4 regions of the Pseudomonas sp. FG43 genome follow, and region 1 is predicted to be linked to each of the others. Evidence: riboswitches for the same ligand, from Rfam matches in the RefSeq annotation. Region 1 holds a riboswitch; each other region holds the start of a gene.
What was found. Region 1 has a riboswitch for cobalamin ahead of ACODS3_RS13775 (CbtB domain-containing protein). Riboswitches for the same ligand answer to the same signal wherever they lie in the genome.
Positions count from the first base shown of each region.

Region 2: another riboswitch for cobalamin. It lies ahead of ACODS3_RS04310 (ABC transporter substrate-binding protein); the one in region 1 lies ahead of ACODS3_RS13775 (CbtB domain-containing protein).
Region 3: another riboswitch for cobalamin. It lies ahead of ACODS3_RS13275 (TonB-dependent receptor); the one in region 1 lies ahead of ACODS3_RS13775 (CbtB domain-containing protein).
Region 4: another riboswitch for cobalamin. It lies ahead of cobO (cob(I)yrinic acid a,c-diamide adenosyltransferase); the one in region 1 lies ahead of ACODS3_RS13775 (CbtB domain-containing protein).

Region 1 covers NZ_JBMDJL010000010.1:49,393-54,247, forward strand. Annotated here, with positions in the region: gene cobM (precorrin-4 C(11)-methyltransferase) at 1-578, opposite strand, end outside; gene ACODS3_RS13765 (cobalamin biosynthesis protein) at 621-1,064, opposite strand; gene ACODS3_RS13770 (CbtA family protein) at 1,045-1,749, opposite strand; gene ACODS3_RS13775 (CbtB domain-containing protein) at 1,761-1,946, opposite strand; cobalamin riboswitch at 2,042-2,257, opposite strand; cobalamin riboswitch at 2,316-2,527, shown strand; gene cobW (cobalamin biosynthesis protein CobW) at 2,636-3,730, shown strand; gene cobN (cobaltochelatase subunit CobN) at 3,753-4,855, shown strand, end outside.
Region 2 covers NZ_JBMDJL010000002.1:332,153-337,007, reverse strand. Annotated here, with positions in the region: gene ACODS3_RS04325 (oligogalacturonate-specific porin KdgM family protein) at 1-359, shown strand, start outside; gene ACODS3_RS04320 (FadR/GntR family transcriptional regulator) at 422-1,147, opposite strand; gene ACODS3_RS04315 (FadR/GntR family transcriptional regulator) at 1,258-1,974, shown strand; cobalamin riboswitch at 1,994-2,191, shown strand; gene ACODS3_RS04310 (ABC transporter substrate-binding protein) at 2,325-3,338, shown strand; gene ACODS3_RS04305 (FecCD family ABC transporter permease) at 3,335-4,357, shown strand; gene ACODS3_RS04300 (ABC transporter ATP-binding protein) at 4,354-4,855, shown strand, end outside.
Region 3 covers NZ_JBMDJL010000009.1:165,875-170,729, forward strand. Annotated here, with positions in the region: gene ACODS3_RS13265 (ABC transporter substrate-binding protein) at 1-234, opposite strand, end outside; gene ACODS3_RS13270 (ABC transporter ATP-binding protein) at 228-1,010, opposite strand; gene ACODS3_RS13275 (TonB-dependent receptor) at 1,063-3,204, opposite strand; cobalamin riboswitch at 3,313-3,518, opposite strand; gene ACODS3_RS13280 (TonB-dependent siderophore receptor) at 3,631-4,855, opposite strand, start outside.
Region 4 covers NZ_JBMDJL010000015.1:21,520-26,374, reverse strand. Annotated here, with positions in the region: gene ACODS3_RS17565 (NAD-dependent deacylase) at 1-106, shown strand, start outside; gene ACODS3_RS17560 (C40 family peptidase) at 182-859, shown strand; gene ACODS3_RS17555 (C40 family peptidase) at 944-1,492, shown strand; gene ACODS3_RS17550 (PQQ-dependent sugar dehydrogenase) at 1,644-2,963, opposite strand; cobalamin riboswitch at 3,069-3,290, shown strand; gene cobO (cob(I)yrinic acid a,c-diamide adenosyltransferase) at 3,383-3,994, shown strand; gene ACODS3_RS17540 (cobyrinic acid a,c-diamide synthase CobB) at 4,005-4,855, shown strand, end outside.

The DNA.
Region 1 (4,855 bases):
CAGCTTGCGCGATGCACCACGGCTATGGGGCAGTCGGGGCCGTAATGCGGCGTCAGCTCTTCCACTATTTTCTGCAGATTATTGACCCCCAGATGAATGGCCATGGTGGCGCGATGCTGTGCCAGGCTTGCCAGCTCCTCGCCAAGTGGCATTGAGGTCTTGTCGGCATAGCGGGTCAGGATCACGCTCTGGGAAATGTCCGGCAGCGTCAGTTCGGTGCCCAGCAGTGCTGCGCAGGCCGCCGTGGCTGTTACGCCGGGGATGATCTCGAAGGGAATTCCCAACTCGCGCAGGCAACGAATCTGTTCGCCAATCGCACCATACAGGCTCGGGTCACCGGAATGCACGCGGGCCACATCCCGGCCCTGTTCATGAGCGGATTTCATCAAGGCAATGATCTGCTCCAGGTGCAACTCGGCACTATTGACCACCTGAATGGCCCGATTGCCATCCAGCACCGCGACTGGCACCAGTGAGCCCGCGTAAATGATGACCGGGCAACTGTTGATCAATCGTTGGCCTTTGACGGTGATGAGGTCCGGGTCGCCTGGGCCTGCACCGATGAAAAAGACGGTCAATGGATTCTCCTGAGTCGAGCGCGATAAATGAGCAGCGGATTATCAACCCTGCCCAGGGGAGCGTGCCAAGGCAAATGTTGCCCTGATGTTTTTCTGGCGTTCGATCACCAGTGTTGCAGGGCTGTTGCCCAATTGGCTGGCCAGTGCCAGCGCTGCACTTTCGGCAACGCCGTGGCAGCCGGTGTGCAGGAACGTCGTTGGCGAGCGATGGGTCAGTTGCGGTTCGTATCGTGCCAGTTGAGAGGCATCGAAGAAAATCAGCGGTACTGACAGGTATTCAGCCAGCTCCAGCAAGCCCGGCTCGTCCTGCTTGAGGTCGATGGAGGCGAGGGCGGTGATGGCTCCGATCTCCAGAGCGTGGGCTTTCAGGCTGCTTTCGATCAGCTCCAGCAGGTGCGTGGACGGGCAGCCACGCTGGCAGCCCAGGCCTGCCACAAGGACAGGACGGGGCTGTGCGGGGGTGTGATCAGGCGTGCAGGTCGGCATTGTTGCGACGGAACAGCCAGGCGCTGATCAGGCCCAGAGCAATCCAGAACAGTGCGTTGGTCAGCAGCGAAGCCATGATGAACTGTGATTCCAGTGCTTCAGGAGCCAGACTCTCGTGGGTCAGCGGCTGTGGTGCGCCAATCAGGTGCGGCACTACCAGAATGGCCGCGCCCAGCACTTTGAGCAGCCAGTTCTGGCCGAAGGCGATCAGGGCCAGCCCGGCAGCCGTGGAAGCCGCAGTCCCGATCCACCAGTATTGGCGCAGGTTCAGGTCGGCGGCCGCAGTGCCCGGCAGTTCGGGCGGCAGCCCCAGCGTTGGTGCCAGAACGAAAACCGCAAAACCGGCCAGCCCCCATAGCGCGCCCTGGGAGGTGCGGCCCGGTCCGCGCAGGGTGTAGAGCGCGACCAGCATCAAGGCAAAACCGACTGCGACCACCAGATTGCCACCGGTCGTGGAGAGGATGCGCTGCCAGCCGTCTTCCGGTTCCCAGGCCTCTTCGTCGTGACTGTGTCCGGCGGCTGCGCCCTCGGCATGATCATGTTCATGCACATGCTCGGCAGGTGCTTTTTCGTAGGTTTCGGCCTGAAGAATCAGCGGCGCGACCCAGAAGCTTTGCAGCAAGGTCAGCAGCAGTGCCGCCAGCAGACCGCTGAAGCCTGCGGTCTGGATGATTCGCTTGAACATGGCGTCAGGTCTCAATGGCAAGGGAAGGCGGCGCTGTGGCGGGTGTCGTGCGCGGCGTTGTGAACGGCGGCGATGTGCGAGAAACCGGCGAAATACACCAGGCACGCACCAAGAATCGCAGCGCTGATGGCGGCGGTCAGGCGTTGGGTCTGGGTGGATGTGGCTGTGCTCGACTGGCTGCTGCTGATGGTGGACATGGCGCTTCCCTCTGGTTTCGACAGGCGGGCATGCGCACAGGAACCTGCTGACGGGCGCCAGGAGGTTTCAACTGCGCCCGCCCACCGCGGGTGTGTCATTGAGTCAGTATCGGGCCGGTCTCCGGGCTCGCGAGGGGCGTTGATGTGCAGCGTTCAACACCTTCAGGATCACCTTCCCATGCCGTGGCACAGTGGTTCTGACCCTCTCTCGCTTACCGTTGCGGGGGCAGCGCCGGACTTGCTCATGCGTGAATGAGCGCACCGGTTTCCCGTTTCACCCCGTGAAGGGCACCCGTAACAAGTTGTAATAGGAGAGCATGGCAGCCACTGAACGTCAATCTGAACGATTGACCTGCCCTCGACCACTGCGTAGCCTTGCGCACTTGAGGTTCTCTGCCTTCTGCAGGAGGGTAGAGCTAAGACGGGAATGCGGTCCAAGCCGCAGCTGCCCCCGCAACTGTAAACGGTGATGTTCATTGCATGGCCACTGCGCAAGCGGGAAGGCGCGATGAATGCCTGTCGGCCAGCACCGCCGATACGCCGCCGTAAGCCAGGAGACCTGCCTCGAACCGGGCCACAGGCCCACGAATTCTCACTACAACCGGGCGGGGTGATCCGGTGGCGAATCGATCCGTGCGCAGCGCACGGTTCTCGTCCTGCTTGCCCGCCGTATTGCCAAAGGGCATCCGATGAAAACACTGGCCAAACTTCCCGTCACCATCGTTACCGGTTTCCTGGGTTCGGGTAAAACCACCTTGTTGCGGCATATGCTCGATAACGCCGAAGGGCGTCGTATCGCGGTGATCGTCAACGAGTTCGGCGAGCTGGGCATCGACGGCGAAATCCTCAAGCAATGCACCATCGGTTGCACCGAAGAAGAAGCCACTGGTCGTGTCTACGAACTGGCCAATGGCTGCCTGTGCTGCACGGTGCAGGAAGAGTTCTTCCCGGTGATGCGCGAATTGGTGTCGCGTCGCGCCGACCTGGACCACATCCTTATCGAAACCTCGGGTCTGGCGTTGCCAAAACCGCTGGTCCAGGCTTTCCAGTGGCCGGAAATCCGCAATGCCTGCACCGTCGATGCGGTCATAACCGTGGTCGACAGCCCGGCCGTTGCCGCAGGCACTTTCGCGGCTTTCCCGGATCAAGTGGACGCCCAGCGCAAGCTCGACCCGAATCTGGATCATGAGTCCCCGCTGCATGAACTGTTTGCTGATCAGCTGGCCAGTGCCGACCTGGTGATCCTCAACAAGGCCGACATGATCGATCCCGAAGGTCTGGCTGCGGTGCGTGCCGAAGTTGCCGAAGAGCTGCCGCCAGCGGTCAAGGTCATCGAGGCCAGCAATGGCCGTCTGCCAATCAATGTACTGCTGGGCATTGGCGCGGAGTCGGAACTGCATATCGACAGCCGCAAGACTCACCATGACCATCATGACGACGATGATCATGATGACCACGATCACGATGTATTCGATTCGATCTCCATCAAGCTGCCGCCAGCCGAAGAGGCCTTCCTGCTGAACGTGCTGAACCGCATGGTCGTTCAGCACGGTATCCTGCGCGTCAAAGGTTTTGCCGCGATTCCCGGCAAGCCGATGCGTCTCTTGATTCAGGGTGTGGGCACTCGTTTCGACAAGCACTTTGACCGTGCATGGAAGGCTGATGAAGAGCGTGCCACCCATCTGGTATTGATTGGCCAGGAACTCGATGCTGCCGCGCTGGAAAAGCAACTCTACGATGAGCTTGAGTCTGAAGTTCATACAGCGCTGCGAGCCCAACTTTAACGTTACGAGTCTTGCCTGACCCATGCATTTACTGAGAACCCAGCCGGGCGGTTTCGTCCCCGACGACAGCATTGCCGACCTGGGGCAGACCCCGGCCGAGCTGGTGATTCTCTGTAGCGGCGATTCGAGCCTGGCCTTGCTGGCCGAAGCTGCGCAGCAACTGCCCGACGATTACCCGAGCCTGCGTCTGGCCAACCCGATGCAGGTGCAGAATCACGCTTCGGTGGACTTGTACGTCGATGAAGTGTTGCGTCACGCCAGGGTCATTCTGATTTCCCTGCATGGCGGCATCGGCTACTGGCGTTATGGCGTCGAGCGCTTGATGGAGCTTGCTGCCCGTGGTGTGCAGGTGATTCTGGTACCGGGCGATGATCGTCCCGATCCGGAATTGAGCGACCTGAGCACCGTGCCCGCCGAAGCGCGGGACCGGCTCTGGCAGTTCTTGCGTCAGGGCGGGCTGCAAAACGCACTGGATCTTTATCGCTGCCTGGCAAGTAGCTGGCTTGAGCGCGACTATCCATGGGGCGAGCCCCGGCCATTGCCGCGTACGGCGATCTACCATCCACATAAACCCGGTGCCGCGCTGACTGACTGGCAGGCTGACTGGATTGCCGGGCAGCCGGTGGTCGCGCTGCTGTTCTACCGCTCCCACTTGCAGGCCGCCAATACCGGTTTCATCGATGTGTTCTGTGAGCGCTTGCAGGCCGAAGGGCTCAACCCTTTGCCGGTTGCGCTGGCCAGTCTCAAGGAGCCGGGTTGCCTGACCATGGTCGAGGACTGGCTGGATGAAGTCGAAGCCGAACTGATCCTCAACACCACAGGCTTTGCCCAGTCCAGCCCGGAAGCGCCGCATCTGCGACCGTTTCGCCGCAATGTGCCGGTCATCCAGGCTATTTGCGCCCAGGACAACCAGCCCGCCTGGCAGGCCAGCGAGCAAGGGCTGGGCGCTCGGGATCTGGCGATGCACATTGCCTTGCCGGAGCTGGACGGGCGGATCATCAGCCGACCCGTCAGCTTCAAGGATCTGGCCTGGCGCAGCGAGCGCAGCCAGTCGGATGTGGTGTGCTATCGCGCTCATCCAGAGCGTATGGGCTTCGTTGCGCAACTGGCGCGGCGCTGGATCGA
Region 2 (4,855 bases), on a different contig from region 1:
ACGATGCGCTGAGCATTTCAGGCCGTTACCGCTATGACTCGATCAAGCTGGACCGGGACAGGATCAACGAATCCATGCCCGACAACTCGATGGACAACCAGTCGATCAACCGCTATGACATCTGGATCAACTACTCGACCAAGGGACCATGGACTTACGAGTACCAGCTCACCTATTTCGATGCCGACTATATCCGTTACGACAACGGCACCAGCGATTACGAACAGAATGCGGCGTTCAAGTATCGCTGGAGCAAACAATGGGTGCCGTTCTTCGAGATCGGCGATATCAAGGTCGATTCCGAGGATGACAAACGCCAGCTGAGGTTGCGAGTGGGGATTCAGTACAACTTTATGTGATCCTTTCGCGAATAAATTCGCTCCTACCGCGGTGTAGGAGCGAATTCATTCGCGAACAAACCCTACTCGCTATGAGTACGCCGCAATCGGATGCGGCTGCCGTTGAGGTGCAGGTACATGGCCGAACGGGCCGCATCCACATTGCCTTCGGCAATCGCGTTGTAGATCTGTCGATGCTCGGCGTTGATCCCGGCCAGGTAAGCGCTGCGGTCACTTTGCCCGGTGTAGGCAGAATTCATGCGGGTACGCGGAATCAGCTTGGTGCCCAGGTGTTTCATGATGTCGATCAGGTAGGCATTGCCCGAAGCCTTGGCGATCTTGAGGTGAAACTGGAAGTCCGCATTGATCGTGGTCCCGGACTTTTCCGGCCCTTCGAGCAGCGCATCGAAGGCCCGCTTGAGTTCCAGCAGGGCTTCAGGACTACGGCGCTGCGCAGCCAGCCCGGCCGCTTCGACTTCAAGGCTGATGCGAAACTCCAGCAGATTGAGCACATCGGACAAGGTCGCAATGGTCGCCGGCCCAACCGAAAAACCTTCAGGTGGCGGCATGTCCAGCACAAAGGTGCCGACCCCGTGGCGCGTCTCGACAAGCCCTGCCGCCTGCATCCGCGACAACGCATCGCGCACCACCGTGCGGCTGACCCCTTCGGCCTCCATGATATTGATCTCGGAAGGCAGCTTCTCGCCACGCTGCAGCACGCCATCGCGCATGCGCTGGGCAAAGCGGTCGACCAGTGTTTCAGCCAGACGGCGATGGTTTTTCTGCGAGGAAACGACGTTGTCCGACATTGCAGCCTCAATTTGATCGAATGGCGCAGTATAGGCTGCGATCACGACACAAAACACGCCATTACTCCGGTTATACTCAGCCCCCCGACCCGGACCCGATCAGCCCGCCCATGGAACACCCTTCCCCTCCTACAGGCCGCCGCTCCAGCCTGACCCAGCAACTGGTCGCCGAGTTCTCGCGCAAGATCCGCGAAGGCGAGATCAAGAGCGGTGAAAAGCTGCCCACCGAGCAGGTCATCATCCGGGAAACCGGTGTCAGCCGCACAGTGGTTCGCGAGGCGATGTCGCGCTTGCAGGCCGAAGGGCTGGTGGAAACCCGCCATGGCATCGGAACCTTCGTGGTCGATGCTTCGCGCCCCCGGGACTTCCAGATTCCGGAAACCATCTCCGGCAGCCCTCCCGATGCAGCAGCCATCATAGAGCTGCGCCTGAGCCTTGAGCCCGAGTCTGCCGCCCTCGCCGCCCAACGGCGTACACCGGAGCAGCTTGAAGCCATACGCAAGGCGCTGGACGAGCTGCATCGCTGCGACCAGAACGAAACCGATACGACCCAGGCCGATTTCGAGTTTCATCGCAGTATCGTGCAATGTACTGCCAACAGCTTCTTTACCGATGTCATGACTCAACTGGGCAACAGCATCCTGCCTCGCGCACGGGTCGGTTTCGGCAATGTGCCGTCATTTCAACTCATGGATGACCCGGATATCCAGCAGCGCGAACAGGAGCAGATCTACTCGGCCATCGCCCATCAGGATCGCGATGCGGCCAGGGCGGCGATGCGCCTGCACCTGATCAACTGCCTCCAGCGCTTTCGCGCAAAGGATTAGCCACTAAAAGGCTTATCGTTTACCATCGCGCCCCGTCGGTTTCCGAGAGGAACTAACAGGGAATTCGAGAGCCTCGCACCTGCGCGGCTCAAACGAAACTGCCCCCGCAACTGTAGGCATCGAGCCAACTCCATAATGGCCACTGGTGATTTCCGGGAAGGCTGGAGCAAAGCAATGACGTGCCAGTCAGGAGACCTACCGACCTGCAACTTTACTGACCGGCGGGGTGTCCGGGAAGGACATCCGCGCGCCGGTTCATGGCTGCCTTGCCCTGCCTTCCGTGCAGTGCCGGGGATGTGTTTCCTGTCTGTACATTGCGCCCTGCACGTACGAAACGGAGATCGCATTACATGTCACTGCCTCGCCTTGCCACACTCATCGCCGGTCTGAGCCTGTCCACCCTGAGCCTTGCCGCTCCCACTCAATACCCGCTCACTGTCGAAAACTGTGGCATGAAGCTGACGTTCGAGCATGCGCCGCGCAAGGCAGTGACCATCGGCCAGTCCGGGACCGAAATGCTCTACGAACTGGGGCTGGGCGACAAGCTGGTGGGTACTTCGCTGTGGTTCAACGATGTGCTGCCGCGCTTCAAGGCGCAGAACGACAAGGTCGAGCGCCTGGCGGACAACGACCCGAGTTTCGAGGCCGTCATCGGCAAGCGCCCGGAGCTGGTGGCCGTCCAGCTTGAATGGATGGTGGGCGCTCAGGGCGTGGTGGGTACCCGCCAGCAGTTTCATGACTTGAAGATCCCGACCTACATCATGCCGTCCGACTGCGAAGGCAAGGACAATCTGGTAGGTGCCGACGGCACGCGCCTGGAGCCCTTCCGCATCGACACCATCTACAAGAGCATCGAACAACTGGCCCGGATATTCGACGTACAGGATCGCGGTCAGCAACTGGTTGCAGAACTGCGCAGTCGTCTGGCCCATGCGGTCGCCAACGTCAAACAGAACAAGGAGCGGGATGTGTCCGCAGTGTTCTGGTTCTCCAGCGCAGATATCAACATCGACCCTTATGTGGCAGGCCGCAAAGGCATTCCGGACTTCATGCTCAATAACCTGGGCATGCGCAATATCGTCGAGTCCGATGAAGAGTGGCCGACCGTGGGCTGGGAAACCATCGCCAAGGCCAATCCGGACATTCTGGTGATCGCGCGCATGGATCGCCGTCGCTTTCCGGCCGACGATTACCGCAAGAAACTCGAATTCCTTAAATCCGACCCGGTGACCCGCAACATGGAGGCGGTCAAGCATGGCCGTATCGTGATCATCGATGCCGATGCCATGCAGGCCAGCATCCGGCTGTTCACTGGCATAGAAGAACTGGCCGAAGCCGCCAATCGCTACAACGCCGGCCAATGAAACTGGTCACCGCGCTCGGCCACACGCTCTGGGTTACAGCGGTTCTACTGCTGGCCATTGTTGCGGGCGCTGCCATCGGTGAAACCAGCATCAGCCTGCCTGTGGTCTTCCAGGTGCTGGCGAACAAACTGTGGGCTGCCGGCTATGTGCTCGACCCCATCGATGAAGGGATTGTCTGGAACTACCGGCTGACCCGCTCCATCGTGGCGGCGGCCTGTGGCGCGGGGCTGGCGATTTCCGGTGTGGTGCTGCAATCGTTGCTGCGTAATCCGCTGGCCGATCCCTATCTGCTGGGCATCTCCGCCGGCGCCTCGACGGGCGCTGTGCTGGTGGCGATTCTGGGCCTGGGCGCCGGAGCCATTTCCATGTCGGCGGGAGCCTTCGCCGGAGCGGTGGCGGCCTTCTCGCTGGTCGCCCTGCTCGCCCGTTCTTCCCATGGCCCGACCGCAGCCGGGCATATCATTCTGGCCGGGATCGCCGGGTCGCAGCTTTTCAATGCCCTGACCTCGTTTCTCATCACCAAATCCGCCAGCGCCGAGCAGGCACGAGGCATCATGTTCTGGCTGTTGGGTAACCTCAGTGGCGTGCGCTGGCATTCGGTATGGCTGGCGGTGCCGGTGGTGCTGATCGGCTTGCTGGTCTGCCTTTGGCATCGGCGCGCACTGGATGCATTCACCTTCGGCAGCGATTCGGCAGCGTCCCTCGGCATCCCGGTACGGCGCGTGCAAATCGTGCTGATCGCTTCGGCAGCGCTGGTCACGGCAGTGATGGTATCCATTGTCGGCTCCATCGGTTTTGTCGGGCTGGTGATTCCCCATGCCGTGCGCATGGTCGCCGGAGTCCGCCATGCCCGGCTGGTGCCGCTCAGCGCCTTGTGCGGCGCACTGTTTCTGATTGCCGCCGACATCCTGTCCCGCACCCTGATCAAGGGCCAGGTCTTGCCGATTGGCGTCATCACCGCACTGATCGGCGCACCCGTTTTCGCGATGATTCTTATCCGGGGGAAAACCACACGATGAATGCCTTTTCGCCCATCCTCGGCACGCCGGTACTGCATTGCTCAGGGCTTGGCTATTCGCTCAAGGACAAGGCCTTGCTCAAGGACGTGAATCTGAGCATTGCGCCGGGTGAAACCCTTGGCATTGTCGGCCCCAACGGTTCGGGGAAGTCGACACTGCTCAAGCTGCTGTCGGGCCTTCAGTCGCCGTCCAGCGGTCAGGTTCAGCTCAATGGGCAGGCACTGGCCAGCATGAAGCGCCGCGATATCGCCCAACTGTTGGCGGTAGTAGAACAACAGGCTGAAACCAGCGACGCAATCACCGTACTGGACGCCGTCGAATTGGGCCGCACGCCTTGGCTGTCGGCCCTGGAACCCTGGAGCGACAGCGACGACGCCATCGTTCGCCAGGCCTTGCAGGATGTCGGGATGCTGCATCTGATCAAGCGCGCCTGGCATACCCTGTCCGGCGGCGAACGCCAGCGCACCCATATCGCCCGGGCACTGGCGCAACGGCCGC
Region 3 (4,855 bases), on a different contig from region 1:
CGGGTCGAGGGTTTTCCAGCCGGTGATGCCGGTGTAACCGACCATGCGTGGTCGCAGGCCAAGGGCAAGCAGCATGCCGGTCAGATTGATGTCGTGACTGACTGCCCGCTGTGGCGGTTGCTCGAAAGTGACCTCGCGCCCGCAACTCTGTACGGTCAGGGGGAAGTTATCCGCGGCAGCGGCCAGGGGCAGGGCGGCAAGCAGCATCAGGCAGGCCAGGGCTCGGGTCATGATGGGCTGATCCAGGTAATGCGTGGATGAGGTGCCAGTGGATGGGTATCCACCAGCGCGTGGACACCAAATATGTGCAGCAGCCGTTGCTCGGTCAGGACCTCGGTCGGCGTGCCACTGGCAACGATCCGGCCCTGGTCGATGACATACAACCGGTCACAGAAAGCCGCAGCCAGATTCAGGTCATGAAAGCTGGCCAGCGTGCTGAGTTTCAGTTGCCGCAAATAGTGCAGCAGTTCCAGTTGGTAACGGGGATCGAGATGGTTGGTGGGCTCGTCGAGGATCAGCAGGCCAGGTTGTTGCACCAGTGCGCGGGCCAGCAATACGCGCTGTTTCTCGCCGCCCGACAGGGATGCGAACAAATGCCCGCTGAGCCCATGCAGGCCCACCTGGTTCAAGGTCTTGTCGATCAGGGCAAGGTCTTCGGCGCTTTCGCCGTCGAACCAGCCCTGATGAGGTGTACGCCCCATGGCCACGACATCCTGTACGGTCAGGCCGAACTCCTGCGGGAACTCTTGCATCATCACGGCCATGCGCTGAGCGCTCCAGCGGGGCTTCTGTTGCCAGATATCCTGCCCGTCGAGGTGCAGCGAGCCGCTGTCCGGTTCGTTGAAACGGTAGGCGCAACGCAACAGGCTGGTCTTGCCGCTGCCATTGGGGCCGATCAGCCCGACGAACTCGCCTTGTGCGATGTGCAGGTCGATGCCTTCAAGTTGCCAGGGTTTGCCCTGACTATGTGGCGGTGCCCAGTTCAGGCGATGGATATTCAGGGTGGACATGCTCGATTTCCAGGCATGCTGGCGACAGGTTGCAAGCCTGCCGCCAACTGGATCAGAAGCTGTAATCAGCCGTGACGAAGAAGGAGCGAGGTTCGCCCATCAGCCATTGTTGCCCATTGTTGTACTGCGCCGCGGCGTAGCGTCGGTCGAGCAGGTTGTTCAGTTGCAAGCCAAGGCGCACATCGCGCTGCACCTTCCAGCCCAGGTTGGCATCCAGCACCGTGTAGCCCGGTATCGAGGTGGTATTGGCGGTGTCGGCATAGCGTTTATCCACATAGCGCAGGCCCATGCCGGCATCCAGGTCTTCGTTCAGTGCCTTGCTCACCCACAGATTGGCGGTTCGGCGCGGGACGTCGGTCGGGCGATTCCCGGCGCGGGACACGACCTGCCCGGAAACGCTTTCGTCGAAATCGTCGTACTCGGCACGTACCAGCGCAGCGTTGGCCGATACGTGCCAGTTATTGGCAAGTGCCAGTTCCAGAGAAGCTTCCAGGCCGTCGGACGACTGCTGGCCGACCTGTTGTGTCAGGCGGGTCACCGGGTCGATGGCCAGGAGCTTTTTCTTGACGATGTGATAGGCCGCCAGGGTCCATTCGCCACTGCCATCCCAGAACTGTTGCTTGAGGCCGAACTCGGTCTGTTTCGCTTCGGTCAGGTCCATCTGCTGCTGGGTCGGGTTCATGCTGATGAGGTTGCTGACGCCGTCTTCACTGGTGGAGTACTGGCCATACAGGGACAGTTGATCGGTCACGGCAAACACCAGGCCTGCGCGCCAGTTACCGCCGGTGAGGCTTCGGTCGCTACGGGTATCGGTACGCAGGGCGTTGCGGTCCAGGTGGTTCTGGTCGCGGCGGATGCCAGTCACCAAGGACCAGCGGTCTGACAGTTGCAGGCGGTTTTCGGCAAACAGGGCAAAGGTGCGCGTGGTGCTTTCGGTCAGCGGCAGGAAGGGTGACTGGCTCTGGAAATCACCGGATGCCGGATTCCATGGGTCTATGAAGTCACCACCGATATCGGTGTAAGGCGAATTGTTGGCGACGTCGAAACGAATCCTGTTGTATTCGGCTCCGACCACCGTGCGGCTGTCCAGGCCGAACAGCGAATGGTTGAATGTGAAACTCTGGCGGTCGCCGATCTGCTCCTGGTCGTGCTTGATCTCCAGGTAGTCGCCACGCAACAACTGACCCTGAGCGCTGCTCCAGCTATAGACTTCGGCGTTGCGCCAGTGGCGGCGGCTCTTGATGTAGTAGAGCTGGTTGCTGGCGCTGACGTTATCGTTGATGGTCCAGTCGGTGTTCAGGCGGGTCCATTCATCGTTGTAGCGTTGCACGGCATTGCGCAGGTTGTAGTTCTTGTCGCGCAGGCTGTCGCGGTAGTGGCCATTGATCAGCGGTGTGCCGAAGTAGTTCATCGGCTCGCTGTCGCCACGTTCATGGGCGAGGGTAAAGCTCAGGTCATCGGTGGCTTGCCAGCGCAGGGCTGCGCTCATGGCCAGGCTGCGGGAATTGCCGTTATCGACCCAGCCATTACTTTCCAGCTGGTTCAGCGTGAGGCGATAGCTCAGGGTGTCGCTCAGCGAACCGCCGCTGTCGAGGCCCAGTTGCTGACGGTCATTGGAACCGTAACCCAGGTGCAGGCGATTGCGGATCTCGCCCTCGAAAGGTTTTTTCGGCACCACGTTGATCACGGCGCCGGTAGCGCCTTCGCCATAAAGTACTGAAGCCGGGCCACGGATCACGTCGATACGCTCGACCATGAACGGGTCAACCGGGAAGGTCTGAGTACCTGCGCCGGTATACAGGCGCGAGCCGTCGAACAGGGTCATGACCGAGGAATGCCCCGTAAAACCACGTGCGGACAACGCGGTATTGCCATCGCCAGGCGTTGCGATGCTGGTGATGCCTGGCGAACGGGTGACCGCATCCTGAACGGTGAGGTTATTGCGGCTTTCGATGATCTGGCTGTCGAGGCTGCTGGTACTGGCCGGGGTTTCCAGTGCCGTGAGGTTCAGGCGCGAACCGGTGGGCGTCGGGGTTGCCAGATCGGTTACTGGCGTATCGGCGCTGCCAGTGATTGCGACCGAGGGCAGTGCCAGGGTTTGCTCGTCAGCAGCCCACGCATGGGACGGGAGCGCGAGAAGGCTGATCTGTAGCGAACGATTCGCCAGGGATTGAAGCAGGGAAGAACGGGACATGCGATTCCAGCCAATCAGGAATGAATGAATCCCGGAGGGAACAACGCATAGGGAATCGCGGGCGCAAAAAGCCCGCGAAGACCGGCCTGCGCCCGCCCACCGCGGGTTTGCCAAACAAGGTTGCAGGCCGGTCTCCGGGCTTGCGAGGGTCATGAAGCATTCACCTTCCCATGCCTTGGCACAGTGGTCTGTCGAATGCTTCGCTCGCTTACCGTTGCGGGGGCAGCGCCGGACTGATCACTGGGAGTGACGCACCGGCTTCCCGTTTAATCCCATGCACGGCGGCATGGGACACCTGAAACTGGCGCGCATCAGATCATTGAAGCTGGAAAGCGTCAATGGCTGATGTGGGTCGAGCGTCAGGGGGTTCGCGAATGAATTCGCTCCTACGCAGCCCGTGTAGGAGCGAATTCATTCGCGAAGAGATCACCACCGATAACTGACAGCCCCCACCAGACTACGGGTATCGCCATAGCGGCATGAGTTGGCGCAGTACAGGTATTTCTCGTTGGTGAGGTTCTGTGCCTTGGCGCTGACTTGCCAGTTGTCGTCCAGGTCATAGCTGATTCGGGCATCGAACAGCGTATAGGCCGGGATCTTGCGGTCAGTGACGCTGGGCGAGGTGTGGGTGGTGCCGACATAACGCACGCCGCTGCCAATCGACAGGCCATTGAGGCCCATCGAGTCGAAACGATAATCCAGCCACAACGAAGCGTTATGGTAAGGCGTGCCTTCGATACGCGAGCCTTCGAGCACCTCATCGTTATCCTTGATGATATGGGCATCGGTGTAGGCATAGGCGGCGTTCATGGCCAGTTGCGGGGTCAACTGGGCCTTGGCTTCCACTTCAAAACCGGTGCTGCGCTCCTTGCCGGTCTGCTCGTCGAAGTCCGAGCCGGCAATCGAGGTGATGACGTTGCTCTGGGTCAACTGGTAGACCGCAGCACTGATCATCATCTCCCGGCCAGGAGGCTGGTAGCGGATACCGATTTCATACTGCTCGCCCTCGGTCGGCAGGAAGGCATCGCCATTGGCGTCGGTACCGGACGAAGGCAGGAAGGACTGGCTATAGCTGATATAGGGCGCCAGACCGTTTTCGGCCAGATAGACCAGCCCGATTCGTCCAGTAGTCTTGCTGTCGTCAGTGGTGCTGCGCGAATTGTCACGGTAGTTGCGGGTGCTGTTGTCGGCCCAGTCCTGTCGCATGCCGATCATCAGCAGCCAGCGATCATCGAGTTTCAGTTGTTCCTGCAAATAAATGCCGAGCTGATGGCTGTGCAGGTCCGAGCCGCTGTCGATGTTGCGGTTCACGTTTGGCAGGTTGCCATAGACCGGGTTGGCAAGGTCCAGCGCCGGTGCGCTGCCGCTGAAACGATGGCTGTCGTAGGTCTTGCGGTAGTAGTCCAGGCCGCCCAGCAGGGTATGTTTCCAGCGCCCGCTTTCCAGATCCAGTTGCAGGCTGCTGTCACTGGTCCAGCCGGTGGCAATGTCTTCGCGTGAGTTGTAAGTACGCGACAGGCTCGACAGATTGGCGCCGCTGATCCGGCTGTTGTTCAGGGTGATGTAGTCATAGTCGGTGCGCGACTCGAAGTAGCGTGCCGCGTGCCGCAGTTGCAGGTTGTCATTCAGGCGTTGCTCGAACAGATAGCCG
Region 4 (4,855 bases), on a different contig from region 1:
CACCGCAGAAATCAATCCGGCGGCCACCGATCACAGCGCGCAGATGGACGTTTTTCTGAAGTGCCGAGCGGCACATGTCATGGAAAAACTCATAAGTCACATTTGATTCGATTGAATTTGCAAATCATCTTGATAGCGGGCATAGTCTCGCCTTCTTAACAGTTCAGCCACGGTCGTGCCCATGCAAGTAGTTCGCTTCGCACCCCTCGTGCCCCTCGCACTCGTTACTTTTTTGTTTGGTTGCTCTGCCAATTTACCGGTATCTCAAGAGCAACAACCGCAGTACACGAATTCCACCAGCTCGCAGTCTGCTGCTCGCCGTGCAGACGCAGCCATGTTGCAGGAAGAACTCGCCACCGAAGACGAACTGGCCGGTTTTGCTGACAACAAGCCTTACCAGTTGCCGGTTCTGGCCGACAGCATCCTTGAGCGTGGCAAGTCCCTGATCGGTACGCGCTACCGTTTCGGTGGTTCTTCGACCACTTCGGGTTTCGATTGCAGCGGTTTCATCGGTTATCTGTTCCGCGAAGAGGCTGGCATGAGCCTGCCGCGTTCCACTCGCGAAATGATCAACGTGAATGCGCCTCTGGTTTCGCGTAATGACCTCAAGCCCGGTGATCTGCTGTTCTTCAGCACCCGTGGTCGTGGTCGTGTGAGCCACGCAGCCATTTACCTGGGTGACGATCAGTTCATCCATTCCAGTAGCCGCCGCAGTGGTGGTGTGCGCATCGACAGCCTCGATGACGCTTACTGGAGCAAGACCTTCATCGAAGCCAAGCGTGCTCTGGCAATGGCTCCTTCCAGTGAGCCAGCCCAGACCACTGCAATGACATCGACTACAATCAAGCGCCATAAATGATGTGATACGCAGACAGGCATGAGCCTGTCTGCCTTTTTCGATTCTCGGCAGCGTAGGCCGCATCCAGATCAGGTTGTTGTGGTTATGTCGATTACGTTACGTCTGGCGGTCATCTCCATCGCTGCGTTGCTGGGTGCTTGTGCCAGCTCGCCACCTCCTCAGTCCCGTGTCGTTCAACGCCCGGTGCTTTCTGCTCCCCCGCAAGTTCTCTCCCAGGCTGCCGAAGACGTACTGTTCCGTGCGCTTGGGCTGGTCGGCACGCCTTATCGCTGGGGTGGCAACACGCCGGATTCGGGGTTCGATTGCAGTGGCCTGATCGGCTATGTGTATCGTGACGCGGCGGGTATCTCGTTGCCGCGCTCCACCCGCGACATGATCGTGATGGGTGCGCCGAATGTCGGGCGTGAACAACTGCAATCCGGTGATCTGGTGTTCTTCGCAACATCGGGTGGCTCGCAGGTTTCCCATGCGGGCATCTATGTCGGAGAGGGGCGCTTCGTGCATGCCCCGGCGACCGGTGGCACGGTGAAGCTGGACAGCCTGGACAAGCCGTATTGGCAAAAGGCCTATCTCAACGCCAAGCGCGTGATCCAGCCCTCGAACCTGGCGCAGAACGCACAGCTGCATAATTAACACCCGCGTAGGAGCGAATTCATTCGCGAGACGTCATTGAAGGCCTATACATTTTCTTCGGATGTACAGGCCTCTCGCGAATAAATTCGCTCCTACCCAGCCTGTTTTCAACGCGGCATGACCGAGCGCAGAGCCTCTACCGGGGCGTGGGTCATTTCACTGACGTCACTCGCCAGATCTTGTTGCCCACGTCATCCGCTACCAACAATCCGCCATGCTGGTCATTGACCACACCCACCGGGCGCCCCTGGGCTTTTTCGTCTGCACTCAGGAAGCCGGTCAGTACATCCACTGGTGCGCCAGTGGGTTTGCCGCCGCTGAAGGGGATGAACACCACTTTATAGCCGCTGTGTGGCTTGCGATTCCATGAGCCGTGCTGGCCGATGAACAGGCCTTCGTTGAACGGCGCCGCCAGTGTCTTGCCATCGGCGAACACCAGCCCCAGCGATGCCGTGTGCGGGCCGACCGCGTAATCCGGGGAGATGGCCTTGGCGACCAGTTCCGGTTTCTGGGGTTTGACCCGCACATCTACATTCTGGCCGTAATAGCTGTAGGGCCAGCCATAGAAGCCGCCATCCTGCACCGAGGTGACGTAGTCAGGCACCAGATCGCTGCCGATCTCGTCGCGCTCGTTGACGGCTGTCCACAACTTGCCGGTGTGTGGTTCCCAGTCCATGCCATTGGGGTTGCGCAGGCCCGAGGCGAAAATCCGGTGTTGGCCGGTGGCAGCGTCCACTTCCCAGATCGCGGCGCGGCCTTCTTCCTGATCCATGCCGTTTTCGCCCACATTGCTGTTGGAGCCGACAGTGACGTACAGCTTGCTGCCGTCCTTGCTGGCGATCACGTTCTTGGTCCAGTGATGGTTGAGCGTGCCGCCAGGCAAGTCGACGACCTTGGTCGGCTGGGCGTTGATGGAGGTCTGGCCGGTTTCATAGGGGAAGCTGATCAGGCGGTCGGTGTCGGCTATATAGAGCTTGTTGCCCACCAGCGTCATGCCGAAGGGCGAGTTGAGGTTTTGCAGAAAGACCGTGCGCGTTTCGGCCACGCCGTCGTGGTCTTTGTCGCGTAGCAGGGTGATTCGGTTGGCGCTGGGTACGCCAGCCCCGGCACGGTTCATGACCTTTTCCATGACCCAGCCGCGTATGCCTTTGGAGTCGTCAGGTTTGGGCGGCGCATTGGTTTCCGCGACCAGCACGTCGCCATTGGGTAGTACGTATAGCCAGCGCGGGTGATCCAGCCCTTCGGCAAACGCCGCGACCTGAGTGCCGGGCGCTGCGACCGGTTTGGCGTTCTTTTCCCAGCCCACGGCGGGCGCGATATTGACGGTGGGGATCAGGGTCTTGTTCGGCTCGGGCAGCCTGGGCGAAGGGCCGGTGCCATCCGAGACTTGCAGTGTCGAGGACTCGCCGCAGGCTACAAGGCCCCCGGCAACCAGAAGCAGCAAGGCAAGCTGCGGTTTAAGTGTGAACATGCCGATCTCCATAACGGTCAGTGGTCAGTTAAAAGATAGGAGATACCTGCACTGTCGAGGTTCAATCCTGTTGTGTCGATTGACGCTCCCACCCCAACCCTCTACCCTTCGCGGCTTGTTTCAGGTGCTTTGCAGTCCTCGATTGGCAAAGTGAAACAGGGAAGCCGGTGAGGAGGCATTGCAACTCCGATCCCGGCGCTGCCCCCGCAACGGTAAATGAGTCAAGACTGCGCTCGATGCCACTGTGTCCCAGGACACGGGAAGGCGCGCAGGTCAGGCAGATGCCTGCTCATGAGCCCGGAGACCGGCCTGATCCACTCAACAGCATCACGGCGGGCGATGCTCTGCGCAGGGCTTTGCCGTGCTGTCTGATGCTGTCCTTCCGTCTGCTTTCGCGTGTCCTCAAGCGGAGAGCTGAGATGAACGAATCCCCCGAACGTGACGAACGTCATCTGGCGCGCATGCTGCGCAAGAAGGCGGTAATTGACGAGCGTATTGCCAACGCTCCCAACGAGTGTGGCTTGCTGCTGGTATTGACCGGCAATGGCAAGGGTAAAAGCAGCTCTGCATTCGGCATGCTCGCCCGGGCCATGGGGCACGACATGCAGTGCGGCGTGGTGCAGTTCATCAAAGGCCGCAACAGCACCGGCGAAGAACTGTTCTTCCGGCGTTTCCCCGAGCAGGTGCGTTACCACGTGATGGGCGAGGGTTTCACCTGGGAAACCCAGGATCGTCAGCGTGATATCGCTGCCGCTGAAGCCGCCTGGGAAGTTTCCCGTGAAATGCTTCGCGACCCGAGCATCGGGCTGGTGATCCTCGATGAGCTGAATATCGCCCTCAAGCACGGCTATCTGGATCTGGAACAAGTACTGAGTGACCTGCAAGCCCGTCCACCGATGCAGCATGTGGTGGTGACCGGCCGTGGCGCCAAACCCGAATTGATCGATCTGTCCGATACCGTTTCCGAGATCGGCGTAGTCAAGCATGCGTTCCAGGCCGGAATTCGTGCGCAAAAAGGCATCGAGTTGTGAGTAAACCGTTATGAGAGCGCCGCGTCATTGCCCGGCAGTATTGATTGCCGCGCCCGCGTCCGGGCAGGGCAAGACCACGGTCACCGCTGCGCTGGCACGCTTGCACCGTAATCAGGGCCGCAAGGTCCGTGTGTTCAAGTGCGGGCCTGACTTTCTGGACCCGATGATTCTGGAGCGGGCCAGCGGCGCGCCGGTCTATCAACTGGATCTATGGATGGTAGGAGCCGATGAAAGCCGACGCTTGTTGTGGGAAGCGGCCGATGAGGCAGACCTGATCCTGATCGAAGGTGTGATGGGGCTGTTCGACGGCACGCCGTCCAGCGCCGATCTGGCTCGTCATTTCGGCGTTCCGGTGCTGGGCGTGATCGATGGCACGGCCATGGCCCAGACCTTCGGGGCGCTGGCTTTGGGGTTGGCGCGTTACCAGCCGGACTTGCCGTTCGCCGGAGTACTGGCCAATCGGGTCGGCACCGTGCGTCATGCGCAGTTGCTCGAAGGCAGCCTGACCGAAGGCCTGCGCTGGTATGGCGCGCTCTCCCGTGAAACCGGTATCGAATTGCCGAGCCGTCATCTGGGGCTGGTACAGGCCAGTGAACTCAACGATCTGGACCTGCGTCTGGATGCCGCCGCCGATGCGCTGGCCAGCACCTGTGAAGTGGCCTTGCCGCCCGCTGTGACTTTCAATGCGCCGGACCCGTTGCCCGCCGAACCTTTATTGGCTGGCGTGCGTATCGCGATTGCTCGTGACGAGGCCTTTGCCTTTGCCTATGGCGCGAGTCTCGATCTGTTGCGGGCCATGGGCGCGGAGCTGTCGTTCTTCTCGCCGATCCGCGATAGCCGGTTGCCCGAGGCCGACAGCCT